Regions from separate parts of the Aureibacillus halotolerans genome, predicted to be linked through region 2. Evidence: riboswitches for the same ligand, from Rfam matches in the RefSeq annotation. Region 2 holds a riboswitch; each other region holds the start of a gene.
What was found. Region 2 has a riboswitch for S-adenosylmethionine ahead of mtnK (S-methyl-5-thioribose kinase). Riboswitches for the same ligand answer to the same signal wherever they lie in the genome.
Positions count from the first base shown of each region.

Region 1 (10,023 bases), on a different contig from region 2:
AGCCCCACTTGTCTCACCGTCAGTAGTACCTTCTTCTTCAGACTCTCCATTTGTCTCTTGGTCCGTTGTGTTGGCTGGCTCTGATGTAGAACATGCGCCAAGCGACAACAATGCGGCCAACATTACCATTGTAAACCAGTTGAATTTCATCGTCATACCCTCCTTGAAAATCCTTTCACCTTCTAGACGAAGGTGGCTTACGATTTGTTTCACTTTCCTACGAGCTAAGCTCTATTCTTTGCGGAAAAACCCATAAACCCCTGCTGTTTGGACAACGTTTGTAAATGCATGTGGATCAACTTCCCGAATGGTTTGCTCCAAATCATAAAGTTCATAACGTGTAATCACCATGATGAGCATGTCCTTTTTTTGTTTGGAAAAAGCGCCTCTGGCAGGCACTGTTGTAATGCCCCTAACCAGCTTTGCATGAATGGCTGCTTCTAGTTCTTCGGATTTACTGGACACAATCATCGCTGTTAATTTTTCATGTCTCGTATGAATGACATCAATAACCCGCGTTGTCGCATACAAGGCGACGAGAGTGTACAATGCCTTTTCAGGATCAAAGTAAATGCCTGCTGTAGCGATGATAATTGAGTTGAGCATAAAAAAATATGTACCAACAGGTCGATCCTTCATCCTTGAAAGAACCATTGCAATAATATCCATTCCACCAGTAGATGCGCCAAACTTTAACGTTAATCCGACCCCGACTGCTGAGCAAACCCCACCAAAAACAGCGTACAACAGGGTATCTTCAGTTTGCGGTAGAATTGGAATAATATCAAGGAATAAAGTTAGCATTAGGACGGACAAAAAACTATAAATCGTAAAGAGTTTGCCTACTTTCATCCAACCTAGAATGGTCACAGGAATGTTAAGAATGAATACGATCAGTCCTGTTAGCCCCGGGTTTTCAAGAATGGTGGCAATTAGCTGCGCCGCTCCGGTGAACCCACTTGCATACACATTAGCTGGGATCAGAAAAACGTTTAAGGCGACTGCATTCAAAAAAGCACCAAACATAATAACGATTATTTTTTTTATTTCATTCATGACCATTAAAGCAGCCTCTTTTCTTAGTGAAAATCATAAACCATGTTTCATTATAGGAGCACGAATGCACGGAAGCAACCACAAAAAAACTTTAATACGAACAGCAAAGAATTGAATTATTTTAAAGGTTTGATACACTTGTAAAGAAATGTGAGTTTGCGATTCGTTAAAATAAAAAAGGGGGTGGAGTTCAATTGACGACGATCTTAACCGATAGTGCATGTGACATGACGCCTAAATGGTGTGAAGAGCATGATGTCCTTATGTTATCTCTTGCAGTCATTTTGGACGGAAAAGAATACGAAGAGCATAAGGATATTTCACCAAAAGAAGTGTACGAAACAATGCGTAACGACAAAACAGTACCTAAAACTGCCCAAATCGGTCCTGACACCTTCTTAGCTACCTTCACAGCATTGGCAGAGCAAAAACAACCTGCAATTTATATTGCGCTTTCATCTGGACTATCTGGGACGTATCAAACCGCCGAGCTCATTCGGAAGCAAGTGCTTGAGGAACATCCTGATTTTGAACTAACCATCATCGACTCAAAGTGTGTTTCTCTTGGTCTTGGACGACTTGTCTATCAGGCCGTGCAATGGCGAGACAAAGGACTTTCCTATCAAGAGCTAATAAAGAACATAACGGACTTTGCTGAAACAATCGTTCATATTTTCACAGTCGATGATCTCGTGTACTTAGAGCGTGGTGGTCGTGTAAGCAAGGTCGCGGCATTTATGGGCGGATTATTGCATATAAAACCGATCCTCCATGTCGACGAGGGAAAGCTCGTCCCACTTGAAAAAACACGCGGCAATAATAAAAGACGGCAACGTATGCTGCAGCTTATGGAAGATCAGGGACAACAGCTTGAGAAGCAAACGGTCTTTATTAGTCACGGAGACGCTCCTGATGAGGCTGAGGCGTTCAAGCGTGACATTCAAGAACGCTTTGGAACGAGCTCTTTCTATATTAATACCATTGGAGCTGCAATCGGCTCGCATGCAGGACCTGGAACGATTGCATTGTTTTTTACAAACCAGCTCTCAGATTGATCGGAGCAGCGTCTTCCCTTATGAAGGCGCTTTTTCAATGAAGAAACTTGCCTGCTACTTTCTAGAAAAAGTAATGAAGGATGACGTTTATGCTGTGGCTAAGATTATATGAATGGCTAATGTTTTGCTGTATTATCTTATCTGTTGGAACGATTTGGTACGAATGGCCTTGGCAAGCCTCTATCATATGGGGAACGTGGAGTGTTTTTTTTGTCGATTATGTTGTACGTCTTTGGTATGCAAAGGATAAGTGGTTGTTTATACGTTCCAATCCATTTGATCTTGTCGCCTTAATCCCTTTGGATGCGTTGTACCAATCGGCAAAACTGGCTCGCCTTTTCCGAGTGATGCGATTGAAAACAATGACAAAACGTTTCTCAAATCCGTTGATTTCGACTATGAAAAACACAAAAAGGAGAACCCTCGTTTCAAGTAGCCTCCTGCTTGTATTCGTTTCTACGCTTCCATTCTACTATTATGAACCAATTGTAAAAAGTTATCCCGAAGCGTTTACATGGTCCATTGGAACACTTTTCCTCTTTGGAAATCAGGACGTTGATCCAGCCTCTTTTATTGGAAAAGCCACAGCCGTCATTCTAACGATTTTAGGTGTATGCATTCATGCATTGCTCGTCACTACCTTGACGAATGTCACTCAGATTTTCGTTAAGAAAAAGCAAAAACGAAAGGCAAAAACGAAGGACGCCAAAGAGCAAACAAAGTCAATGTCATAGCACACAGCTAACGAGCGTATCCACCCCTTAAAATAAAAACCTAATGTCGAAAAAATGATAGCTATTTACATTTTGTGAAAACAAAACTGTCCTATTCAATTTTAATGAAAGCTGGTGTTCAGCGTGTTTTTAAAAACACAAATATTGCGGTATAGTGCACTCATAACTTTGTTTATATTTGTCCTTTTAGGAGCCACAGCATGCTCTGTGACAGACAACAACACCCCATTAAATGAAACGACTCAAATTGAAGAAAAAGCGCCGTCATCCAATACGGCTGAAGCAGCCGATTCTGAGGATCATCAAACCGCTCAAAATGAAACTGTTGACGCTGGAACAATCCCTCCTGAAGCGGATGAAGGAGATAAGGATACTCCCGATCAAAGCGACACAGCACAAGCGAATGTAAACCCCCATTCATTCAATCCTGAAACAGATGCCACAGCAGATAATGTGTTAAAAGACCCGAGCAGCATTCTTGCGCTTGCAAACAAAACATACAGCTTGCCTGCTCCTTATGTACCAAATGATCTAGTTGAACCTAATGTAGACTTTCCTTTTACAGAGCAGTTGCCAAAACGGCTTCTCCGCCAAGTCGCCGCTTCTGCGCTTGAAGAGTTGTTTGCGGCCGCAGAAGCAGATGGAATTGAACTGTTTGCGATCTCTGGATATCGTTCCTATGATCGTCAAGAAGCTATTTTTGCAAGCAACGTCACACGCTACGGCAGCGAAGAAAAAGCGAATACGGTTAGCGCCTACCCTGGGGAAAGTGAACATCAAACGGGCCTTGCCATGGATGTGTCCGCAGCTTCAGTTGGAAATGCCTTAGTTGAAGAGCTGGGAGAAAAACCTGAGGGTATTTGGCTAGAAGAAAATGCCCATCGCTTTGGTTTTATTATTCGTTATCAGAAGGATACACAGGCAATTACAGAATACCAATACGAGCCGTGGCATCTTCGCTATGTTGGTAAAGAGCCTGCGCTAGCGATGTTCGAGCAAGACATAACGTTGGAAGAATATCTTGGTGTATACCCCCCTGAATAAATAGGATTTTGACAGACAAACTTAGATAAAGCTGGATAAACCTTCAATTAAGGGTTGGGATTGCTTTTTATGCAGAATAAACATTAGCGTAGTCAAAATACGTAGACTCCTGCGGGTACAGCTCGAGCTGAAGATCCCGCAGGAAAGCAAGACTCCGAGGAAGCTGAAGCCGTGCCCGGCGGCATAGAAAACACGACGAGGTCTTCTCGAGTCGATGTTGCACTTGTACCCGTAGGGTGAAAGCGAAGTATTTTGACGCAGCGGTGTCGTGTATTCTAACACCCAAAAGGACACAAGTGTAAAACGATCTTTTAGAAACTACAGTATTGTGAGCTAGAAATTTTAATCTCCCGAATACACAAGATGTCAATCAATCTATCTCACCTTGTTTCCACTAAGACACAGCCAACATTAAAGGTAATTTTTGCACTGCGAAAGTTGTAAAAACACGTAACAGATCGGAAAAACTATGATCTGATGCGTGTTTTTTTGTTTTTATCGTGAAGAAAAAAGGTAAGACTACTTATAGAAGACAAGCATAGTTCAAAGGAGGAAAAAAAATGAGATCCAATGAGTACCCTAAAGGTCAGCCAGCTCAAGCACAATCCAAACAACCCGGCAACGAATCAGAGATGATACCTCGCCCGTATACGAACAACCCTGAATACCTTCCTGCTGGAAAGCTTGAAGGGAAAAACGCCCTTATTACTGGTGGTGACAGTGGAATAGGCAAAGCTACAGCAATCGCTTATGCGAAAGAAGGTGCTCATGTAGCCATCGTCTATCTCAATGAGCATGAGGATGCCCAAGAAGTTCAACGCGAGATTGAAGAGTATGGTGGAGAATGTCTTCTGATTCCTGGGGATGTCAGTGATGAACAATTTGCCTCGGCTGCCGTTTCAAAAACAATTGAAGCATTTGGTGCGTTGGATATTCTCGTGAACAATGCGGCCGAGCAGCACCCACAGGAGCGTTTCGAGGACATTACAAATGAACAGATGAGACAAACCTTTGCGACGAATATCTTTTCCTTCTTTTATTTTACTCATGCCGCCCTTCCCCATCTGTCACCCGGTAGCGTAATCATCAATACGACTTCGATTACAGCATACAAAGGGAGCAAAAACCTTATCGATTATTCCGCCACAAAAGGCGCGATTACATCATTCACAAGATCGCTTTCGCAGCAGCTCATTGATCGTGGCATTCGTGTAAATGGTGTGGCACCTGGTCCGATTTGGACGCCCCTCATCCCAGCTACGTTTAAAGCAGAGGATGTGGCGAAATTTGGAGCAAATACGCCTATGAAACGTGCTGGTCAACCTGAAGAGTTAGCGCCTTCCTATGTGTTTCTTGCCTGTGAAGATTCATCGTATATGACAGGGCAAGTATTGCATTTAAATGGTGGAGCAGTTATTAACGGGTAAACGCGTTACTGAAAAAACGTTGCATTTTCGATAGCTGTCGTGTAAAGTTATGGCTAACAACTAAATCGTTTCATTCTTTTTCTTATCAAGAGAGGTTAAGGGACATGGCCCGTCGAAACCTCAGCAACCAGCCTCTAAGTGGGTACGGTGCTAAGTCCAGCAAGCATATGCTTGCAAGATGAGAAGAAGGATTTTTGAAAAAAACTCCTTCTTTTCGTGAGGGAGTTTTTTTCATACACAAGGAGGGTTTTAGAGGATGACAGAACAGCGTATTGACACTTTATTCGCACAAATTGGAAATCGTACAGACACAGAAACAGGTACGGTCTCTCCTGCCATTTATCTATCTACAGCATTTCGTCACAACGGCATTGGAGAATCGACTGGATATGATTATACACGCACAAAAAATCCAACACGTCACGTGCTTGAAGAAGCGATTGCGACACTGGAGGGTGGCGTAAAAGGGCTTGCCTTTTCTTCTGGCATGGCAGCAGTAAATGCTGTGATGACGATGTTTTCTTCCGGTGATGAACTAATCGTATCGCAGGACTTATACGGAGGAACATACCGTCTTTTTGACGTGTATGGCCAAACGAATGGCCTCACCTTCTCCTATGTTCATACGCACATCATTGAGGACGTTGAAAAAGCGATTACGAGCAAAACGAAAGCATTGTTCATTGAAACGCCAACGAACCCACTCATGCATGAATCGGATTTAGATGCCTTAGGCAAGCTTGCCAAGGACCATGACCTTCTCCTGATTGTGGACAATACGTTTTTAACGCCTTACCTTCAACGCCCTCATGAGATTGGTGCGGATATTGTGATTCATTCTGCAACAAAATACTTGGGAGGTCACAATGATGTGCTTGCCGGGTTATTGACTACGAAGGACGTTGCACTTGGGGAAAAACTTGCGACTTATCAAAACGCAGCTGGAGCGGTATTGTCCCCCTTTGACTCATGGCTCCTTATGCGCGGCATGAAAACGTTGCCTCTAAGGATGAGACAGCATACAACGAATGCCACGGCACTCGCTGCTTTTCTGGAGCAGCATGACTTAGTGGATGACGTTTTGTACGCAAACAGAGGCGGCATGCTCTCTTTTCGGTTGACCTCTGAGGCACTCGTTCCTCATTTTCTCAAGGCATTGAAGCTGATCTGCTTTGCCGAAAGCCTTGGCGGCGTCGAAAGTTTTATTACGTATCCCGCTACGCAAACGCATATGGACATCCCTGAAGAGATTCGTACAGCCTATGGCGTGTGCAACCGACTGCTTCGCTTTTCGGTTGGGATTGAAGATGCAGAGGATCTTATTCATGACGTTGACCAAGCACTGCACGTTGCTGCAACCCATCAAGAGGAGGCGTTACGATGACACTTCGAACGAAACTAGAAAACGATTTCGTCATTATGGATGGCGCAATGGGCACGTACCTTTACGATACGTATCAGGTCCAATCCTGCTTTGAAGAAGTTAATCTCACCCAGCCAACGATCATTACTGAAGTCCATAAATCTTATGTTGATGCTGGCGCTGATCTGATCAAAACCAATACGTATGCAGCAAACGCGATTAAGCTAGCAAAACATCAGCTTGCTGACAAAGTAATAGACATAAACGCGAAAGCCGTCGAGCTTGCAAAAGCCGCAACTGAAGGAACTGACGCCTATGTGGCAGGGACGATCGGAGGCATTCGTGGGGTCACACGGACAGAAACGACACTCGAAGAGATTGAAGCCTCTTTTCGCGAACAACTTCAGGTCTTCTTAGACAATGGCGTAGATGCAATTTTATTGGAGACCTATTATGATGAAGAAGAGTTGCACACTGTTCTCAAGATCGCTAGAGAAGCTACGGACGTTCCAATTATCGCTCAACTTGCTCTTCAAGAAGCTGGTCGGACGCAAAACGGAACGCCTTTAACAGCCGCATTTCTTACATTAGAGTCGTTAGGAGCCGATATTGTAGGCATTAACTGTCGCCTTGGACCTTACCATACAATTGAAGCTCTCCGCTACGTACCTCTAATGGAAGATGCATATATCTCTGCTGCGCCAAATGCTGGTTTGCCTGATGTACAGGATGGACGATTATTTTTCAAGGCACATGCTGATTATTTTGGCGAATGTGCACGCTCATTGCGAGACCAAGGTGCGCGTGTCATTGGCGGTTGCTGTGGAACAACCCCCGCTCATATTGCCGCTATGGCTGCTGCGGTCAGACCGTTAACACCGTTGACAGAAAAACAGGTCCCTCTGGCCCCTCACGATGTCATCGAGGTGGTTTCACAACCGCTTGGAATCGAACCTTTGCACGTCCAAATGAAAACACGCACATCCGTTATTGTTGAGCTTGATCCTCCTAAACATTTGGTTGTTGAGGATTATTTTAAAGGCGCTGCATTGTTACAAGAAGCCGGCGTTGATGCGATTACAATTGCAGACAACTCTCTTGCCTCACCACGTGTTTGCAATACAGCTATTGCGACCATTCTTAAAACCAAATACAATATTAATCCACTTGTTCATTTGTCCTGTCGGGACCGAAATTTAATTGGCTTGCAGTCCCACCTAATGGGGCTTCACACGGCTGGCATTCATGAAATCCTTGCGGTGACTGGCGATCCGACTAAAATCGGCGATTTTCCAGGGGCAAGCTCCGTATATGATCTACAAAGCTTTGAGCTGATCAAGCTTATGAAGCAGTTTAACAATGGCTATTCTCACTCTGGCAAACCACTAAAAGAAAAAACACAGTTCTCTATCGCAGGTGCCTTTAATCCGAACGTTAAATACCTTGATAAAGCGGTAAAACGCCTCGAGAAAAAAGTCGCGAATGGCGCTGATTATTTTATTTCTCAGCCCGTGTACAGTGAAGAGCAGCTCATTGATGTTGCTGAAGCAATAAAGACGTTAGACGCTCCACTCTATATCGGCATTATGCCACTCACAGGGCATCGAAATGCAGAGTTTTTGCATCATGAAGTGCCTGGCATTAAGTTAACAGACAGTACGCGAGCCATCATGGCTGCAACGAAAGATGATCCTGCTGCTGCAAGACGCGAAGGCATTGCGATGGCGAAGCAGCTCATTGATGTCGCTCTAGATTATTTCCCTGGCATTTATGTGATTACACCATTTTTAAAATACGAATGGTCGATTGAGCTCGTTCATTATATTCACGAACAAACGCAAAAGAAACAACAACCAGTTACGCCTTTTCTTCAATGATAGACAGCGGGAGGAATTTATCAATGACAACAACGATCGCAAACGAAATGCAAAAACGCATCCTCATTCTTGATGGCGCGATGGGAACGATGATCCAAAACGCCGATCTGTCTCCTGAAGATTTTGGCGGTGAGGAATATGATGGTTGCAATGAATACTTGAACTTAACGAAACCAGAAGCCATTACAGCCATTCATGAAGGCTATTTGGCGGCTGGTGCTGACATTATTGCGACGAATACCTTTGGAGCAACATCGATTGTCCTTGATGATTACGACCTTGGTACTCATGCGTTCAATATTAATAAGGTGGCCGCTGAACTAGCTGTCACTGCCGCACAAAAGTATTCAACCTCGGATCACCAACGATTTGTTGCAGGCGCATTAGGTCCAACGACGAAAACATTATCTGTGACTGGTGGAACCACCTTCGAGCATCTTGTGGATTGCTACCAGGAACAAGTGGAAGGTTTGATTGCTGGACGGGTCGATCTTATTCTCCTTGAAACGAGTCAGGATATGTTGAACGTCAAAGCGGCCTATGTTGGGATGAAGTCGGCCTTTGAAAAAACAGGCGTTAGCCTTCCACTTTTTGTGTCAGGAACGATCGAACCGATGGGAACGACATTGGCAGGGCAGACCATTGAAGCCTTTTATCTCTCACTAGAGCATATGAATCCTACGGCGGTTGGACTCAACTGTGCAACTGGACCAGAATTTATGAGAGATCACGTCCGGTCTCTCTCCTCTTTAGCGGCTTCAGCTGTCAGCTGTTACCCAAATGCAGGGTTGCCTGATGAGGAAGGAAACTATCATGAATCCCCTGAGTCGATTGCCAAAAAGCTTGGGGCCTTTGCGGAAAAAGGATGGCTAAATGTTGCCGGCGGCTGTTGTGGAACAACACCTGACCACATCGCAGCCATTGCGAATGAAATGCAGCACTATGCTCCGCGATTAATCCCTGAACGTTCTCCACAGCATATGGTATCTGGCATTGACCCCCTTATCTATGATGATACGATGAGACCATTAATGGTCGGCGAACGAACAAATGTCATTGGGTCCCGAAAGTTCAAACGTTTAATTGCTGAAGGCGCCTATGAGGATGCAGCAGAAATTGCCCGTGCTCAGGTGAAAGGTGGCGCCCATGTCATTGATGTGTGCCTTGCTGACCCTGACCGCGAAGAATTGGAGGATATGGAGAAATTCCTTTATCATGCGGTGAAGAAGGTGAAGGTTCCCCTTGTCATTGATTCCACAGATGAACTGGTCATTGAAAAAGCACTCCGTTACTCGCAAGGGAAAGCCATTATTAATTCGATCAATCTAGAAGATGGTGAAGAGCGTTTTGAAGCCGTGATTCCGATTGTCAAAGAATATGGTGCTGCTGTTGTCGTAGGAACGATTGATGAAACAGGCATGGCCGTCACGGCTGAACGCAAGCTGGAAATTGCGATGCGCTCCCATG
Region 1 is NZ_SNYJ01000002.1:143,239-153,261, reverse strand. It holds gene EV213_RS02910 (BsuPI-related putative proteinase inhibitor) at 1-150, opposite strand, end outside; gene EV213_RS02905 (YitT family protein) at 232-1,062, opposite strand; gene EV213_RS02900 (DegV family protein) at 1,251-2,111, shown strand; gene EV213_RS02895 (ion channel) at 2,201-2,845, shown strand; gene EV213_RS02890 (M15 family metallopeptidase) at 3,053-3,889, shown strand; gene EV213_RS02885 (SDR family oxidoreductase) at 4,450-5,316, shown strand; SAM riboswitch class I at 5,396-5,501, shown strand; gene EV213_RS02880 (methionine biosynthesis PLP-dependent protein) at 5,573-6,700, shown strand; gene EV213_RS02875 (bifunctional homocysteine S-methyltransferase/methylenetetrahydrofolate reductase) at 6,697-8,556, shown strand; gene metH (methionine synthase) at 8,580-10,023, shown strand, end outside.
Region 1: it holds a riboswitch for S-adenosylmethionine, as region 2 does, so the genes downstream of both, EV213_RS02880 (methionine biosynthesis PLP-dependent protein) here and mtnK (S-methyl-5-thioribose kinase) in region 2, are expected to answer to the same signal.

Region 2 (10,023 bases):
GTCAGCGTCAGACAAACTATTGCGCCAATAAGATAAAAGATGTTTGAGTCCTTTATCTGAATGCCCTGTTTGTTGATTTGTTTTGCTCCCCATTTCTGCCTCCTTCTAACAATGTGTTTCTTTTTTTATCGACTGTTCTCCAAAAATTTCAAGTCTACTAAACGACACACTCTTCCTGAATTCATTCAACGAGCTTCTTCATTGTCTCAACTTACATAGGACGACCTTCCTATGAATAGGTTTAGCTTGAAACTGACAATTTAGCGGAGGCGAACAATATGGCATTTATGGAGCGGTTGAATGACATTTTTTCAGCATTGCCTGCCCATCCTTGTCCATCCACATTAAAGGATGCACTGGAACGACTTGCTCCTACAACCGCGGAGGTTCTCCCTTATGCAACAGCCCCAGAAGGTCATCCTTATGGGAGGCGCATATTGTATTGCTCTGCCACTGTCGAGGTCATGCTCATGCATTGGTCGCCGACGCAAGCATGTGCCCCGCACGACCATGGGGACTCACTTGGATGGATATACATTGTCAACGGCCAATCACAGCATACATTGTTCACATCTGAACCAGGTATCCTTCCTAAAATTCTAAAAGTAAAAGTAGAAGACACCGGAGATTACTTGTTTGCGCCTCGAAAAAAAGTGCATCAAATGGCAAGTGCTTCAAAGAATGCGCCTCTGTTAACGCTGCATGTCTACGCGCCACCAATCAAAAATATGAAAGTGTATGATTTAAAGAAATGTGCCGTATGTACAGTGGCTGCTGAATGTGGTGCCTGGTGGCCGGAGGAACAGAGACAGAAGCTTGCCGAAATAAAGCTTGAACCTTAAGGTGCCGTTAAACGGTTTAATAATTTAGGTTTTTAGATCAGATGCTTGTATATGGTGTGATAAAACTCTGAGATTACAGTATAGTAGACGTTGGAACTCCCATTTTCTTGATGTCTCGCTTATACTTAAACGAGAGTTTCCTTGTTGGGACGAGCAGTCTTCCATTTTACAGCAACACAAACACGGATGCCTGATCATTCCTGAAATATAGAATGAAACGAGGAAACGATGATACTTGATCAAGAATTATGTAAACTGACAAATTTGCTGCAGCAAGAACCACTTACCTGGGCGATCGGTGGTTCTATCGTACTCCATTATCATGGAATTGAGCAGAACCCTCACGACATTGATTTGTTCGTTATAGAATCGGATGCGTTAAGGCTGCTTTCGATCTTGCAGAACTCTTCTGCAACATCGGTTCCAGTAACCAAGAAAGCACCCTTTCACACAAAGGTGTTTCAGTCTTTCACTTGGGACGGGGTCGACATAGATGTCATGAGTGGCTTTGGGATTGAACATGAGGCAGGCATATATCGTTGTCCTTTTGATCGCGATTCAATTACCGCTGTTTGGAAAATCAATGGACAGTCGGTACCGATATGTGCACTGGAAGAATGGTATATCCTGTATCGTTTGATGCCAGGGCGCGAGTTTAAAGCAAGCGCCATTGAAGCTTATTTCGAAAAGCATGGTGTATCACACCCTCAGTTACTCAATCGAGCGTTAGTACAACCTTTGCCACAGCAAGTCCAAAAACGAATATATTTATTCCTTGCAAAATAAAAACCAAACGAAAGAGGAGTGCTGAAAATGAAACCGTATATTTCTGTAATTACGATTGGCGTTGACGATTTGGAGAGGTCGCTTATCTTTTATCGGGACGGACTTGGGATACAAACCGAGGGCATCATTGGTGAGGAATTTGAGCATGGCGCGGTCGTCTTTATTGATTTGCAATCGGGTGTGAAGCTAGCACTTTGGCATCGCAAGGATCTCGCCCATGAGGCTGGTCTTCCTTTAGGTCAACCAAACCCAACAGAATTTACGTTAGGTCATAATGTAGCGAGTAAAGAAGAGGTTGATGAAGTGATGGAACAGGCTCGGTTAGCTGGCGCACACATCGCAACACCAGCACAAGAAGCTTTCTGGGGCGGATATTCGGGTCAATTCCAAGATCCCGACGGTCATCTATGGGAAATTGTTTGGAACCCGGCGTGGGAGCTGGAGGAATAAACTTGCTGCCTGAACGTTTTAGAAAAATGAATTCGTTCTGTTCTTATTTGGATTGGTGTTACGACTTCTGAAGCGCAAATGCTCTATTCGTGAGAAAGATATTTGGAGGCGTACATAATGATTGTAAAATTACCAAAAGAACATTATGCGAAAATCAATACACTGTTGATTGAACCGCAAGCGAAAAATGAGAATGTGCTAAATGCAGTGCTTAACAGTATGAATCGAGGCTCCGTCTATGTTGATCAAATTGAGGAGCCTCGGACGGCGATCGTTTATGCGGTTGGCTTAGTATACTATTTGCTCGGTGATCCGGAGAATGAATCGTTTAATAGCCAGCTGAGTGATTTCATTTCCACACAATTGAAGCAAGAAAGTCTGGATTTATGCGGAGGTACATGGTTTTGCTCCATCCTGTTTAATGAACAATGGAAAAAAACGCTGGAAACAGTGATTGGTCGTCGTGAATATTATGTGGATTATAGAATCTGTTACGAATTGGATGCGGTACGTTTTAGAAACAGTTTGGAGCAACCCCTACATGTCCTTGATGAAGACCTTACCATTGTAGAAATCACGAAGGAATTGATTATTGGAGTCGAAGATTTAAGAGAAGAGTTGACAGAGTATTGGTCTTCTGCAGAATCTTTTATGCAACATGGAATAGGCTACGCTGTTTTAAAAAACGATAAGGTCATAAGTACATGTTACTCATGTTGTGTGAATGGAGATCGCCATGAAATTTATATCGCCACATTTGATCAAAGTGTGCGAAATCGTGGGTTGGCAACGATACTGGGACAACAATTCATAAAGGAATGCTTAAAAAGAGGATTTAGTGTTTTTTGGCAAACCGATGAATCAAATGAACCATCTAAACGAGTGGCTGATAAATTGGGGTTTGATTATACGAATCGACTGATGGCGTTTGAATTTGAATTCTAACAGAAGTTTTAGAGCTAAGTGAAGTGCTGAAACCGCAGTGAAGTGACCGTACTATTAAAGTTAAAAACGCACATTCCAGCTCCCGCTTAGGAGAGCTGGAATGCAATTGGTCCAAGGGTTAGGCTAGGCACCTTCCTCTTCTATGTTGTGCTGTTCTCATCCCCATCCAATACGAGCGATAAAAACAGCTTTCCAATCGTAAGCATAGACGTTTCGTCGACATCAAACCGTGCATTGTGATGAGGGTATGTTGCATTGATTTCAGGATTTCGACCGCCAACATAAACGAACGCACCAGGCACTTCCTTGACGTAGTATGCAAAGTCCTCCATTCCCATCGATGGCGCTAGACGTAGTACATTTTCGCTACCGACGATGTCCTTCGCCTTTTCTTCAACAAAAGCCAGTTCGGCAGGATGGTTGTAAAGTGATGGATAGCCACGTTCGTAAGCCACCTCTACACTTCCCCCACCAGCTTCGACCGTTTGCTTGGCAACCTCTTTAATCCCCTCTTCCAAAGTCGATCGAACCGCTTCCTCAAAGGCTCTAACCGTACCAGTGATGGAGGCGTGCTCAGCAATGACATTAAACCCCGCTCCAGCGTTAAACGTTCCCACTGAGACGACGCCCGATTGTAAAGGATCTATACGGCGACTGACAAGATGGTGAAGCTGGTTGACAACCTGAGTGCCAAGATGCACAGCATCAATGGTTGTATGCGGTTTGGCACCATGACCCCCTTTCCCATGAACTGTAATTTCAAAACGATCTCCGGCTGCCATAGCTGTTTCCGGAGTGATGCATACTGTTCCAACATCTGCCTCTGATAAGACGTGAGCGCCATAAATCACGTCGACTCCTTCAAGACAGCCATCCTCAATCATTGGTTTTGCACCACCGGGAGGTCGCTCTTCCGCAAATTGATGGATAAACACGACCGTCCCCTGTAACTTTTGTTTATATTGGCTGAGCACAGATGCGACGCCTAATAGGGCCGCAGTATGAATATCATGGCCACATGCATGCATGACACCTGGCACTTTTGATGCGTACTCCACGTCTTTAAGATCCTGGATCGGCAACGCATCAAAGTCAGCACGCAAGGCAATCGTTTTCCCTGGCAAAGCACCAACCAACCTTCCGACAACCCCACGCCCTCCAACACCTGTTCGCACGTCAATCCCCAACCCTTTTAGATAGGTTGCGATTTTTTCTGGCGTATGTACCTCTTGAAACGATAGCTCGGGGTGTTGATGCAGGTCTCGACGAAACGAAACCATCTCTGGGAAATGCTTCTCCAATGTTTGAAATACTTCCTCTAGCATACATGATCCCTCCGTTAGTAGATATGTTAAAAAAGATGCCTTACGCAAAGGCATCTTTGATTCTTCACTCGTTTTACTCTACAGAATACTCTTTTTCCTCATATGGATGAGCCACCCAGCCGTCCGTGTCAATAAATAGGCGAACTGCGACAACTTGGCGATCGTCCATTAAAGTAAAGAAGTGAGGCGTATGTTCTGGAACTGAAATGACATCTCCTGGCTCAAGCTCGATATTGTAGTAGCCACTTTCCCCTTTAACAACAAAAATGCCATGCCCCGCCGTAATGGCGCGGACCTCATCATCTGTGTGCGTATGAACGTTTTTGAATTTTGCCAGTAGCTCGTCAAGGTTTGGCGTGCTATCAGATAGCGCAATGATGTCCCAATCCACATAGCTTCGACGTTCTGCTAAATCGCGAATGTCAGTGTCAAAGGCTGTAAGAATTTGAGCTTTTTCTTCATCGGTTAATACGAATTTCGCGTTTAGTTCCGCTGGAAGCTTGCTCATGTCCCAATGCTCGTATAATACCTCCTGGCTCTCCAGAAACTGCTGCACCTTGTCATGTCCTTCAATCACTTCTCCTGTTTCTCTTAAACGAATCGTTGCCATCGTCTACACGTCCTCCCTTTTCAATAGATTGTATTTAAATTGAGCGAGGCGATATGCAAAGAGAAACTCAGCGGCTTCAAGATTTTTCTGAGCATCAAATGCATTTTTGCCCCACACTGTAATGCCGTGATTTAAAATAAGGATGGCTTTTGTTTCTGGTGTCACTACGCGTACCATCTCTTCAGCAAGCGCTGGAAGATCATGCAAATTATCAACGATCGGCATCGTAAGCGCTGCATTCTCTTCCCACAGTCCAAACGCTTTTAGAAGCTCGTGGTCGGTGAATGTCGCCTGGCCCTCGTCTTTATAGAGCGCCGAAATAAGATTGTTTTCCACTGTATGAACGTGCAGAATACATCCTGCATCGGTTACTTCATATAAACGGGTATGGATAATCGTTTCTGCGGACGGCTTCAAGCTTGACTCGATTGTCTTACCATCGCGATCCACGACGACAAAATCCTCCGGTGAGGACTTCGTTTTGTCTTTACCGCTCACGGAAACAAGCGCATGCAAAGGGGAGTCCTCAAGTTTAATGGAAAGATTTCCGCTCGTTGCTGGAAACCAGCCTTTTTTCGCCAACGTTGCTTTGACGTCAGCCAACTCTTCCCACTGCGTCATATGGAAATCCCCTCCTTTTCTTGTAACACGGCTACTATATCATGAAAATCCTTAAAGGGCTCATGCGGCCAATGATGTGTTTCACATTCCTTTAAGAGGTAATCGCGGGCAAACACAAGTTCTGCTCGTTTTGCCATCTCCACATCAGTGACTGAATCGCCGATTGCAATAATTCGTTCGTCTCCTGTGGCAATTGACCGAATGACTGATGGCTTGCAGCAGCCACAGTCGTTTTGACACTGATCGTCACAGGCAAATGGCCATTCAATTTGGATCGTCTTACCATCAAAATTCCCATGATTGCAGTACACAGGCACGTCAATGTCTCCCAGCACAGGGTGGACGAAAAAGTCGATGCCTCCACTCACGATGACTAGGCTCGTATTTGGATCAGCTTTTATTGCAGTAACAAATTCATGAAAGCCTGGGCGAATCTTCACTCGCTCAAGCACGAATTGAACAATTTCGGACTTTAACGAACTTGGTATATAGGCGAACATGCGGCCAACGCCTTCCCGAATGGAACATTCCTTTTGAAGCACAGATTGAATGATTTCTTCGCATTCAGGTGGAGCAAACGCACGAATAATATCGACAATATTGTCTTTTTCTGTGATCGTGCCATCAAAATCACATACAATGAGCCGTTTAGTGTCCCCATTGCTGAATGGCTTTTGCAAGTGGTTCGCTCCCTTCTGCAGCTTTCTCTAGTGGAACGCCGTCAAGCGTTGCCCGAATTGCCGCATGAAAAGCTTTTCCTCCACCTTCCGCACCATCGGGATGGCCGTGTGTCCCACCGCCTGCATTAATGATAGAATCCAACCCAAAATCAGCAATAAGCTGAGGGACTAGACCTGGATGAATGCCTGCTGACGGAACTGGGAACGTTCGTTTCCATGGCGACTGATCATCGACTAACGCTTCCTTTAACGACAACGCTTCTTCGCGTGGCATGGCGACTGATCCGTAAGGTGATGGAAATAAAGAGAAATCGGCGCCTGCCATACGAAGGAGCTTACCGAGTAAAAGGGATGTGCTCACACCGTGGTTTGGTGCAGAAATCATTGCCCCACTAAAGGCGGGATGGGCCATAATCGGCAAATGAACTTCAGGGGCTTCTCGCAGCATCTGCAACGCGTCAAGTCCATAAGAAAAGACATTAAAAAGAAGCGCGTCTGCTCCGGCAGCTTGTGCTTTCTCGGCTTGGTTCACAAGCTGTCGTGTCGGTCCAGTAACGTTCACCGCATAAAGCGTTCGCTTCCCAGTGCTCTCATACACTTGGCGTAGCACTTCTTTGTTTGTTTTGACACGTTTTTCAATCGGCGTTGCTTCATTTTCAAAAAGGATCTCATCATCTTTGACAAGATCTACACCACCGAGAGCCTGTTGCCTCATTTGTTCAGCGAGATCCTCTAACGTTCGACCAATGACGCCTTTAAAAATACTCATAAAGAGCGGTCGGTCATAGACGTCTACTTGTTTGCGGATGCCTTCAATGCCAAACGCAGGACCAGGAAAGGCCGCGGCAAGTTCGTTAGAAAAATCCAAATCCAACAGCTTTACCTCTCCGTCAAGAGACAACTTGCCGAATGTTGTCGTTAAGATTGCCGGAAGATCATTTGTAAAATTGACGGCAGGATAAGAGATCGCTAGTTTTGCATATTGATCGTCTATGTATTGGGCAGATACAACGTGGCCTTTGTGCGCACGCAGCTGTTCTTGATCGACGAGAGGCAATGATGTCCAAGAGCCTACCGTTAGCCCAAGAGCGATTTGTTCTGCCTGCTTGTTTAGATCAGCCTTTGCTTTAATTCGGTACGTCGCCACCACATTGCTCATGTATTGTCCCTACCTTTAATAGAAAGTATTCAACTCGTTATGGTAGACATTATGCCACGATCTTCGTCATTTCGTCAATTGGAAAACGTAATTCTTCATTGACAGATTCGTAGCAAGAGGCTATGATACGTAGCAACAGCAACACTCTTATTATGAGAAGGCTGAGGGAATTGGCCCTTTGACGCCCGGCAACCCGCATTTGTGCGAAGGTGCTTCTTCCAACAGACATCAATGTCTGGAAGATAAGAGAGGAATGAACGGATCCTTTACGAAGGCCCCTCTTGAGCACATCTATCAAGAGGGGCCTTTTCTGTATTCCTTTCCCCTGTATTAAAATTTCTGCCACACGAAAGGATGACTCCGATGAGCACTGCAACAGAACATGGGTATACCCCGCTAACAATCGACACAGCGATTCAATACGCAAAGGGACAGTCGTATTTTACACAAAACGAAGAAGTGTATGGCGAAGAAATTGGCGATGGCAACTTAAACCTCGTGTTTCGTCTTACCGGGCAAGATGGACAACGCCTCATCATTAAACAAGCCTTGCCTTATGCCAAGGTGATTGGAGACAGCTGGCCGCTTACATTGGATCGTGCCCGAATTGAAAGTGAAGTGCTCACCATTTATGGGACGTATGTGCCTGAATTAGTGCCAAAAGTGCTTCACACAGATTCGGTTCAAGCCTTGACTGTTATGGAGGATTTGAGCCATTTGCAAATCGCTCGGAAGGCACTTAAAAAAGGCGACCACTTTCCTGTCTTAGGAGAAGCGATTGGTCGATACACTGCACATACGCTTTTCTTTACGTCTGATTTTGGCATGAACCAGCAGGATAAAAAGCAGCTTCAAAAGCGTTTTTGTAATCCGGACTTGTGCAAAATAACAGAAGAATTGTTTTTTACTGATCCCTTTTATGATGTCGAATCCAATTCGATCGATGAAGGATTGCAAGCGTATGTAAAAGAACATATTTGGAATGATCAGACGCTTCTTTTTGCAGTAGCAAAGGCCAAATATCAGTTCTTAACGAAAGCTGAGGCTTTGCTTCATGGTGACCTACACACAGGCAGTATCTTTGCTGATGAAACACAAACAAAGGTGATTGATCCTGAGTTTGCCTTTTTTGGTCCCGTAGGCTTTGACATTGGCTCCTTCCTTGGCAACTTGGCGATTGCTCATATCTCCCAGGCAGGCTATGCAACCGCGGACGATGATCGTCAAACAGCGAAGCAAAGCCTTCAGCAGCAAATGATGTCAGTATGGAAAACCTTTGAAGACGAATATGCCACGCTTTGGCAAAACCATAATGTCGAACCTCATGCCTCCATTCCTGGTTGGTCGGAAAAACATATTGAGGCGATTTGGAAGGATGCTGTACGTTTTGCTGGCTGTGAATTGATTCGACGTACCATTGGGCTCGCCCTTGTTGAGGATTTTGAAAGCATTGCGGATAAGGATCGAAAGCTCGCAGCTAAGACTGCTGCACTACGAGTTGGAAAACACTTGCTGCTTTCAACAAATATTCATACGTCAGAGGCTTTTGTAAAGGCGGTTGTGTCATGATTACCGCTGTGACTTACAACGACGGCGTTGTTACCCTACTTGACCAACGCAAGCTTCCTGGAGACTCGGTGTTTTTAAAGCTAACAACCGTAGAAGAAATCAAGGCAGCCATTTTATCATTAAGCGTCCGTGGAGCACCTGCCATTGGCATCGCTGCAGCTTATGGGCTCGTTCTTTGGGCACAATCAAATCGTAAAGAGCAGGATCTTAACGTATTCAAGCAGTCTCTCATTACGGAAGCAAATGGTCTGAAAGCGACACGCCCTACCGCAGTCAATCTTGCGTGGGCGGTGGATCGGTTGCTTCGCGTTTCGGACACAGCGGCTTCCGTCGATGGCGCTGTGGAGACGTTAACGCAAGAAGCGCAGAAAATTGACGAAGAAGACCTTTTGATTTGCAAAACAATCGGCGAACACGGGTTAACCCTCCTCAAGGATGGTGATACGCTGCTCACCCATTGCAATGCAGGCGGTATCGCAACCGCAGGGTACGGGACGGCACTTGCTCCCTTTTACCTCGCGAGGGAACGAAACATGACCCTCCACGCGTATGCCACTGAAACAAGACCAGTCGGCCAAGGGGCACGCCTAACTGTATGGGAGCTTGAGCAGCTGGGGATTGATGTGACTTTAATAACCGATTCGATGGCTGCCCACACGTTACAATCTGGTCGTATTCAGGCGGTCATCGTTGGGGCCGATCGAATTGCGGCCAATGGGGATACAGCTAACAAAATTGGCACACTTAGCTTGGCCGTTGCTGCCAAAGCCTTTGGCGTTCCCTTTTATGTGGCTGCCCCCTTATCAACAATTGATGTGCACACTGCTACAGGTGCTGACATTCCAATTGAAGAAAGAGCAGCTGAAGAAGTCACACATGTGCACGGACGTATCATCACGACGGAAACTGTTCGCGTTTACAATCCCGCCTTTGACGTCACTCCGCATCAATATATAGACGGAATCATCACGGAAAAAGGCGTCATTCGCGGCGACTATCAGACAAACTTATCTGCACTATTTCATCCAGCTGCATC
Region 2 is NZ_SNYJ01000007.1:169,221-179,243, reverse strand. It holds gene EV213_RS10415 (cysteine dioxygenase) at 279-842, shown strand; gene EV213_RS10410 (nucleotidyltransferase family protein) at 1,071-1,628, shown strand; gene EV213_RS10405 (VOC family protein) at 1,656-2,078, shown strand; gene EV213_RS10400 (GNAT family N-acetyltransferase) at 2,196-3,023, shown strand; gene EV213_RS10395 (M20 metallopeptidase family protein) at 3,164-4,348, opposite strand; gene EV213_RS10390 (1,2-dihydroxy-3-keto-5-methylthiopentene dioxygenase) at 4,422-4,958, opposite strand; gene EV213_RS10385 (methylthioribulose 1-phosphate dehydratase) at 4,962-5,579, opposite strand; gene EV213_RS10380 (2-hydroxy-3-keto-5-methylthiopentenyl-1-phosphate phosphatase) at 5,576-6,259, opposite strand; gene EV213_RS10375 (2,3-diketo-5-methylthiopentyl-1-phosphate enolase) at 6,228-7,418, opposite strand; SAM riboswitch class I at 7,563-7,667, shown strand; gene mtnK (S-methyl-5-thioribose kinase) at 7,782-8,987, shown strand; gene mtnA (S-methyl-5-thioribose-1-phosphate isomerase) at 8,984-10,023, shown strand, end outside.

Region 3 (10,023 bases), on a different contig from region 2:
TTCGATCACTTGAAGAGAAAAAGGTGATCATTGAATACGCGACGGTGATTGATTGGGCGAAGGTCGATAATGATGATACGATCAAAGCCATGATTGACGTGAAGGTAACGCCTAAAAGAGATGTTGGCTTTGATGAGATTGCTCGTCGGATTTATAGATATGATGAAGTGAAATCAGTGTACCTCATGTCGGGTGCCTACGATCTCTCCGTGCAGGTCGAAGGTAGAACGATGACTGATGTTGCGAGGTTTGTTTCAGATAAATTATCAACCCTGGATTCCGTCATTTCCACGACAACACACTTTATTATGAAGAAATACAAGCATGACGGAACGATTTTTGATGAAGGAGACGCTGACAAAAGGATCGTGGTGTCTCCATGAGCAACCGCTTCTTATCCTCCACAGCAAAGAACTTGCAGCCCTCTGGCATCCGTCGTTTTTTTGATCTGGCGGCAGGCATGGAAGGCGTCATCTCCCTTGGCGTAGGAGAACCAGATTTTGTGACCTCCTGGAAAATACGTGAAGCGAGTATTCTTTCACTGGAGGAAGGCTACACGTCATATACAGCAAATCCGGGCATCCTGTCTTTGCGAAAAGAGATTTCAAAATATTACCGCACGAAATACAGCCTTTCCTATGATCCGAACTCAGAAGTATTAGTCACTGTAGGAGCGAGCCAAGGAATCGATTTGGCCATTCGTGCTGTAGTGAATCCGGGGGAAGAAGTCATTGTCATTCGCCCGAGCTTCGTTTCGTACCTTCCGACAATAGAGTTGGCAGGCGGCATTCCCGTGCCGATTGAAACGACAGCAGAAACAGACTTTCGCCCAACGGCAGACGCTATACGACATGCAGTGACAGATCGAACGAAGGCAGTCATGATATGCTCACCTAGCAATCCAACAGGAACCGTGTTAAATCAGTCTTCCCTACAAGAGATTGCTGACGTGTGTATCGAAAAAGATTTGCTTGTCATCACCGATGAAATTTATGCAGAGCTTTCTTATGACGAGGCCCACGTATCAATCGCCTCCCTTTCAAAAATGAGAGAACGGACGATTGTCATCAATGGGTTTTCAAAAGGGTTCGCCATGACGGGCTGGCGACTGGGGTTTGCCCTTGGACCTGATGATATCTTGCAAGCCATGCTAAAGATCCATCAGTATACAACGATGTGTGCATCAACAACGGCACAGCATGGTGCGCTTGAAGCATTACGGAATGGGTGGGAGGATGTCGCCCATATGCGAAAACATTACCAGCGACGTCGTAACTACATCGTTCGTTCCTTTCAAGAAATGGGATTAAGCTGTCATATGCCGGGTGGTGCCTTTTACGCTTTTCCTTCGATTAAGTCCACGGGTTTTTCAAGTGAAGAATTTGCTGAGAAGCTGCTTCACGAAGAAAAAGTCGCCGTCGTTCCAGGGAATGTGTTTGGCCCAAGTGGTGAGGGGCACATACGTTGCTCCTATGCCTCCTCAATGGAGCAACTTCAGGAGGCTGTTCGCCGAATGGAGCAGTTCATTGCTCGACATTCGACGCAAGAACCATTCCTTGTAGATCAAAAGACCATGCAAACATAGCAACGGTTGGAAGCAGAGACAGCACTGATGTCTTTGCTTCTTTTTTGTTCGTTTTCAATCGACTCCTGAAACATTATGCCGTCATGATTCGTTTAATGAGTAAGAAGAAGAGGAGGATCAACACATGGACGAAGAAGAATTGATCCGCCGAGCGAAAAAAGGAAACATGGCTGCATTTCAAAAGCTTATGGAGACCTATTACCCTATTGTAGAACGTTTTGCATATCAGCTCGGCAATCGGCCACATGAAGTAGAAGATATTACGCAAGAGGTTTTTTTACGTGTCTATCGATTTATTGATCAATATAAACAATCGAAGTTTTCAACCTGGCTCTATAAAATCACACTTAATGCGACTAGAGATTGGGCACGAAAGAAAACTCAGGACTCTCGCAAGGTGATAAAGCTAGGCCAAGAGCCTTTACAAACGGTCGATTCAGTAACGGCAGAGGACTCGTTACTTAAATCAGAAGAAGATGCGCTTTTACATAGCTGTATACAATCGCTCGACGAAAAATATCGTGTGCCACTCATTTTGTATTATTTTCATGACGAAAAATACGATGATATCGCAGACATTATGCAGCTGCCACTTTCCACTGTGAAAACGAGATTGTCCAGAGCGAAGGAACAGTTAAAATCTGAAGTGAAAAAAAGACAGGAGGAGGGAATGCATCTTGGATAATCAGAAGCTAGAAGAGCGACTCGAAAAACTCAAAGCCTCATATGACCAAATGCCGACCTTCTCTGATTCCGAGCGCATGATGAAGGCGATAAAGGCAGAACGAAAACAGACGTTGAAAAGGATGGGGCGTTTCAGAAAACTACCCATTATTGCGAGTATCGCAGGGATCGTCATTGCAGGAGGGATTATTGGCCAAGGGCTGATTATGCCAACTGCACCAAGTGAATCATCGTCTGATCAACCAGTGAAGAACAACGAAGACTTGAGCGAGGTTTTAACAAAGGATTTTACACGCTTAACGGAGACATTGTTTTTAGATGATCTAGGACTTCCAAACATTCCAGATAACATTGCCTTTATAGAAGAGGCTAGAGCCTACATGCTTGAGCGAAAGGAGCACCTGGAACAGATGAATGGCGAGAAGGCAGAAGCTTTTTATAAGCTTAGCCTTTCCGAACTTGAGAAGAAATTGGAGGCACCAGCGAAAACCATTGCACGTCTACAAGTTGAACAAGACATCCCGGTGAATATTCGTTCTGATGAAGTCGTTCGCCTCATCTTAAAGTTAAAGCAGCTCCAACCGATTTTAGAGGCAGCCTTGAATGAGCAAACATTTACCAATGAACAATTACAAACTCAAGGGTATGAACTGACGAAAGATGGCGTAACAATTAACTGGCGCTTTCTAGAAGATCAGTACGTCTTGATTACAAATGACTCAGTGAGTCAATATTTGCAAATTCAAGCATTCATTGCGCAACAAGCCTCTCCTTCCTGGAATGACCTTGCGCGCCAGGTGGTTCGTTTGGAACACTTTCTACAATCGTTCCCACAAGTGAACACAGATTTTATTACTGATGTACATGCGTTGTACAGGGATAGGCTTATGGCCTATTTAGGGAAAAGTGATGTGCGTACTGCTTTCTTGCCTAATGGGTATTTACGTGGTGAGGTTCAGGCTAGCTATGAACAGTTTTTGACAAACTATCCGAACACACAAACCTTTTTTACGATCCAGACCTATTATGAGCTACTCCGTCAGCATAGCTTTCAACAATCAGCGGATACAGAAGCATTTACCGTAGGTGGGTTAGCAATGAATATCGCTGTGGAAAGAGATGCGCAACCTGTCACTGGACCGCTTCTTCCACTTTCTGAAGCACAGCAGCAGATGTACGATCGTCTGCTTGCATCGGGCGAAACCCAATCAGATGCAACACCGCTTGATATCCTGCAATTGTTTGCGAGAGCTGTTGAAGACGATCAATTTGAAGTAGCATCAATGCTTGTCGCCAGGAACAAAGGGACGATGCCAATTGAGGCTGACGTGCTCAGGGATACAATGGACTTTATATCGCCTTTTTGGCTGAGTCTGCAAGAAGGCAGGATAAAAACGTTACCAGGTGCCCTTGGCAGTATCCTCGTTTGGACACCCGAAAATGAATGGGCGTACGAGTCACACTTTGTTCGCTTTTACAATCAATCTGAAGGGTGGGTCATTGATTGGGACGGATTGCGTGCACAAAACGAGCGAATAGGTGAACAAACAAGCGAGTAAAGAGGAAAACAGATGCTCGCTTCCTATTCAAGTTAAAATGACATACATTTACGCAAAGTAAAAAGAGGCCATGACGGCCTCTTTTTTAGGAATAGCGTTTCTCAGGTTCAGTTTCAACTTCTTCTGAGGGTTTGAAAAGCAGGGACAGTGCGATAAGGCCACTGATGCCTACTAGCCCGTAGATAATACGTGCAACAGCTGCATCCTGACCGCCAAACAATGCTGCCACGAGGTCAAATTGGAAGAATCCGATAAGTCCCCAGTTGATGGCACCAATGATGATTAGCAGCAATGCGATACGTTGAAGTGTGCTCACATCATTTCCTCCTTATGGTGATCTCATTCTTTACTAATGTGCGCTTGTTCCAGACAGACTATACAACATAGGAGCAAATTGCTTTCAAAATGCATTCTTTTTCATGCATAATGATAATTGTGCACGTCATTCTTAAGAAAAAGGAGCTTTCCTCTCATGAATTCTTTTGCATACCATAATGCCACCAAACTTATTTTCGGTTCAGATGCTTTAGATAGATTAGCATCAGAAGCTCAAGCACTAGGCAAAAAAGCGCTCCTTGTATATGGCGGAGGAAGTATAAAGAAAAATGGTCTCTATGATAAAGTGATGTCTATTCTTAAAGCTGCGTCTGTTGATGTTGTCGAGCTCGCTGGCGTTGAACCAAACCCACGAGTGGACACTGTTCGAAAAGGTGTAGAACTTTGCAAAACACACGATGTCGACTTTATTTTAGCCGTCGGCGGTGGAAGCGTCATTGATTGCACGAAAGCTATTGCAGCAGGCGCAAAAACGGATGCTGACGCATGGGATATTGTCACAAAAAAAGTCCCAGTAGAAGCCGCTCTTCCGTTTGGCACAGTTCTAACACTCGCTGCAACTGGTTCAGAGATGAATGCGGGCTCTGTAATTACCAACTGGGAAACAAAAGAAAAGCACGGCTGGGGAAGTCCACTTGTAGCTCCAGTCTTCTCATTGCTTGACCCAGCGAATACGGTGTCGGTGCCAGAAGATCAAACGGTATATGGCCTCGTGGATATGATGTCTCACTGTCTTGAACAGTACTTCCATCATGATGCCAATAGCCCTGTACAGGATCGTTTCAATGAAGGCATTTTGAGAACTGTCATTGAAACAGGACCAGAGCTATTAAAGGATTTAAGCAATATTGAACACCGTGCAACGATTCTCTACGCTGGAACGATGTCTCTTAACGGCACATTGTCCATGGGAATTCGCGGAGACTGGGCATCGCATAATCTCGAGCATGCTGCGTCTGCGGTGTATGACATTCCTCATGCTGGCGGCTTGGCTATATTGTTCCCACAATGGATGCTGCACGTGATGCATGAAAACATTGCCCGTTTCAAACAGCTTGCTATCCGTGTCTTTGATGTTCATCCACTTGGGAAATCTGACGAGGACATTGCGCTTGAAGGCATTGAAAAATTACGTGTGTTTTGGTCTTCATTAGGCGCACCAAACCGGTTTGCCGATTATGATATTGATGATGCGCACATTGAGGATATGGTGAACAAAGCGATGGTCAATGGGCCGTTTGGTCACTTTAAAAAGCTACAAGCGAGCGATTGTGAAGCTATCTATCGCGCTGCACTGTAAGGTTTCTTACGCACAGCTCTTGGTTCTGAATCAAGAGCTGTCGTTTTCTAATGGTGTAAAATAGCACTATGTATTGATGGTTTAACGTGTTAAAATAACAGAAAATCATTAAGGAGGACAACAATGACACAGCCGTTAACTTTTTCTTATAAAGACGCATTGCCTTTTTTACAGCAGCATGAAGTGGACTATTTGTCCCAAACAGTTGCAACTTTACATAAAAGCATTCATGAAAAAACAGGTGCAGGCGCAGATTATCTAGGGTGGGTTGACCTTCCTGAAGACTATGACAAAGAAGAGTTTGCACGCATCGAAAAAGCAGCTGAACGAATTCAGCAACAATCGGACGTTTTAATTGTCATCGGCATTGGTGGCTCCTATCTTGGTGCGAAGGCAGCTTTGGAAATGTTAAGCCATAGTTTCTACAATGTGATAGACAAGGAAGACCGCAAGACACCACAAATCATTTTCCTTGGACATCATATCTCTGCACAGTATTCAAAGGATTTGCAGGATGTTTTAAAAGACAAGGATTTCTCCGTAAACGTGATCTCGAAGTCAGGAACAACGACTGAACCAGCCATTGCCTTCAGACAGTGCAAGCGCCTGCTTGAAGAAAAATATGGAAAAGATGGTGCGAAAGAGCGTATTTTTGCAACGACGGACAAAGCAAGAGGCGCATTAAAAACGTTGTCTGATGAGGAAGGATATGAAACGTTTGTCATTCCTGATGATGTCGGTGGACGTTATTCTGTTCTCACCGCTGTAGGGCTGCTTCCTATTGCTGTGAGTGGCATTAGCATCCAAGACATGATGCGTGGCGCCCAGGATGCGCGAAATGCGTATAGCTCACCAAACCTTGACGAAAATGAAGCCTATCAGTATGCGGTTGTTCGCAATGCGTTGTACAACAAAGGCTATACAATTGAAATGCTTATTAACTTTGAGCCTTCCCTACAGTACTTTTCTGAGTGGTGGAAACAATTGTTTGGCGAAAGCGAAGGGAAAGACCAAAAAGGCATTTACCCATCGTCTGCAAACTTTTCAACTGATTTGCACTCCCTTGGTCAGTATGTACAAGAAGGTCGACGTGACTTGTTCGAAACCGTGCTTTCGGTTGAAGAACCTGGCGCAGAAGTTCTAATTGAGGAAGACGATAAAAACCTTGATGGCTTAAACTACCTTGCTGGGCAAAGCCTTGATTTTGTAAACAAAAAAGCAATGGAAGGTACTAAAATTGCGCATGTGGATGGTGGCGTTCCGAACCTATCCGTGCACATTGCTGAGCGTTCTGCGTACCATTTTGGTTATTTGGCCTTCTTCTTTGAAAAAGCATGTGCCTTGAGCGGATACTTGCTAGGGGTGAATCCATTTGATCAACCCGGCGTTGAAGCTTACAAACAAAACATGTTCGCCCTGTTAGGCAAAGAAGGCTATGAAGATCGATTGGAAGAGCTTCGCAAGCGTCTCTAATTTAAACACGATAAAACGTTCTCTCTTTCATAACGAAAGGGAGAATTTTTTTCTATAAATTTACGGGGAGGAACATATAATTCCAACTCAATAGGTTGTACAAAGTTGTATAATTATTATGCATTTGTTTAAAAAAGGTTTGACATGACTTTTGTGACAATGCTACGATAAGTAACAATAAAACAAACTCTCTTATAAAGAGCGGTGGAGGGACTGGCCCTGTGAAGCCCGGCAACCATTCAGTTTACTGAAAAAGGTGCCAATTCCTGCAAAGCAGAACGCTTTGGGAGATGAGAGCACTGGATCGCATCTGTGCATGTTCACCTCTCCGCTCTGCTGGAGAGGTTTTTGTTTTTTATGACATTGAGCATCTATCTAAGGAGGATCACGATGAAAACAGCAACAATTGGCTACCCAAGGATTGGCGCACACCGAGAATGGAAAAAAGCACTAGAGGCTTACTGGAAAAAAGACATTACAGAGGAAACACTACTCTCTGATCTGAAGCAAATTCGTACAGAAAACCTTAAAAAGCAGCAAGGGAAAGGAATTGACTTTATTCCTTCTGCTGATGCGTCTTGGTACGACCATATGCTTGATACAGCGTTAAGTTTAAATATTATCCCTAAACGCTTCCGTGACTTAGAGAAAACGCCTGGACTTGAAACGTATTTTGCGATTGCTCGAGGCAATGCCGGTGCGGTTGCTAGTGAAATGACAAAATGGTTCAACACGAACTATCATTACATCGTGCCTGAGTTTGACAGCGGCACACTGCCTGCCCTTGTGAACAATCGTTGGAGTCAAGCTTACTTAGAAGCGAAGGCAGAAGGCATAGAAACAACACCTGTGCTTGTCGGACCCTATACGTTTGTGTCCTTGTCAAAAGGTGTTGATTCAATAAGTGAGCAAGTGGAGACATTAAAACCACTTTATATTGAAGTGCTACAGAAGCTTGAAAAGGACGGCGCACAATGGGTGCAAATCGATGAACCCATCGTGTCGACAGAACTAGATCAAGCGCAGATGAAGTCGATTGTTGCCTTGTACAATGACATCAAAGCAGCTGTGCCTGGTCTCAAATTGAAACTCCAGACGTATTTCTCGAGCGTTGCTCAGTGGTCGATCTTAAAAGAAGCAAAAGTGGATGGGTTTGGTCTTGATTTTGTTCATGATGGTGAAGTTCAGCTTAAGGAACTGAAGGACGCTGGATTTCCTGAAGGGAAAACGTTATTTGCCGGCGTATTAAACGGACGTAACATTTGGAAAACAGATCTGTATGAAGCGAAAGAACTCGTCAGTGCACTGTCTTCCATAAGCAGTGACGTTGTCCTACAACCTTCTTGTAGCTTGCTTCATGTGCCTGTGACATTACAAACAGAGGACAAGCTGCCTGATTGGCTTCGCAATGGCCTTTCGTTTGCCGATCAAAAGCTAGAGGAATTGATTGCATTAAAAGAGCTTATCAATGGAGATGCAACGAAAGCAGATCAGCAACAAAGTGCTATAAAACAGCTTCAAGAGGCTCCAGGTCGTCAAAGTACCGCTGTTAGAGAAGCGGTGGCAGCTTTAAGCGATTTTGACCGTTCAACACCTTTCGAAGCGAGGAAGCTTGCACAGAAGGACGCTTTCAATTTGCCTTTGCTTCCGACAACAACAATTGGCTCTATGCCACAAACAAAGGAAGTTCGCCAGGAAAGACTTCAATGGCGTAAAAAGGAAAAAAGCGACCAGGAATATGAGCAATTCATTCAAGCTGAAACAAAACGCTGGATCGAGATTCAGGAAGAGCTTGATCTCGATGTTCTCGTTCATGGTGAATTTGAGCGTACTGACATGGTCGAGTATTTTGGTGAGAAGCTCAATGGGTTTGCCTTTACACGCTTCGGTTGGGTGCAATCATATGGCTCACGTTGTGTGAAGCCACCAGTCATTTATGGCGACGTAGCCTTCGATGAACCAATGACGGTGAAAGAAAGTGTGTATGCTCAATCTATGACGAGCCGTCCTGTGAAAGGCATGCTTACGGGTCCAATTACGATCATCAACTGGTCGTTTGTACGCACGGATGTGCCTCGACGTGACGTCGCGTTGCAAATTGCTCTTGCACTTCGTGAAGAGGTAGAGCAGTTGGAGGCGAACGGCATTACGATGATCCAAGTAGATGAGCCAGCATTGCGTGAAGGCTTGCCATTGAAAGCATCTGCGCATGAAGCGTATCTCAAAGACGCGGTCGAAGCCTTTAAAGCGGCAACGAGCACTGTGAAAGAAACGACGCAAATTCATACGCATATGTGCTACAGCGATTTTGACGCGATTATTTCATCCATAGACGCTCTTGATGCTGATGTCATTTCCATCGAAACGTCCAGAAGTCACGGAGAGCTTGTGTCTGCGTTTGAAAAATACAATTACGACAAAGGCATTGGCCTAGGGGTCTACGATATTCATTCCCCACGCGTGCCATCAACAGACGAAATGGTCGCAAACATTGAGCGCGCATTGACTGTGCTCGATCCAGAGCAATTCTGGGTGAACCCAGACTGCGGCTTAAAAACACGCGGAGAAACAGAAACCGTACAGGCACTTGAAAAGATGGTAGAGGCGGCAGTGAAGGTTCGTACAGCCTTGCAAGCAACAGCATCAAAATAATTGACGAAACACCTGGCAAAGTAGGAGAACGTCCTACAGAGTCAGGTGTTTTTTACTGTCATCCTATTTCTCTTTCATACGTGATGTGAGGCATGTAGCACTGATTTTGAGATTGAGACGTATTTTGTAGTCAAATCTTATTTTTAGGGCAAGATAACGCAAATCCTCTTGAAAAGGAGATGCGTGTGATGGAACAGTTATCATCTGCCTTAGATGGTCTCCAGATGAAGCTAAGTCAATTGGCGGAACGACTTGAAGCGAGCGGCTTTACACTAGGAAGCAATTGGGAATACGACCATGGGTATTATGATTATAATTTGCCTGCTGATGGGACGTACTATTTTTTGCGAATTCCAGTTAAAACAACGGGGATAGGGGAGATCGATGATCCAGATGCCTTGGTATCGGTTGGCACACCACTTGTGTTAGGACAT
Region 3 is NZ_SNYJ01000006.1:123,201-133,223, reverse strand. It holds gene EV213_RS09135 (Lrp/AsnC family transcriptional regulator) at 1-383, shown strand, start outside; gene EV213_RS09130 (aminotransferase) at 380-1,585, shown strand; gene EV213_RS09125 (RNA polymerase sigma factor) at 1,710-2,270, shown strand; gene EV213_RS09120 (hypothetical protein) at 2,263-3,828, shown strand; gene EV213_RS09115 (DUF378 domain-containing protein) at 3,914-4,144, opposite strand; gene EV213_RS09110 (iron-containing alcohol dehydrogenase) at 4,301-5,464, shown strand; gene EV213_RS09105 (glucose-6-phosphate isomerase) at 5,588-6,937, shown strand; SAM riboswitch class I at 7,127-7,234, shown strand; gene metE (5-methyltetrahydropteroyltriglutamate--homocysteine S-methyltransferase) at 7,328-9,589, shown strand; gene EV213_RS09095 (YugN family protein) at 9,778-10,023, shown strand, end outside.
Region 3: it holds a riboswitch for S-adenosylmethionine, as region 2 does, so the genes downstream of both, metE (5-methyltetrahydropteroyltriglutamate--homocysteine S-methyltransferase) here and mtnK (S-methyl-5-thioribose kinase) in region 2, are expected to answer to the same signal.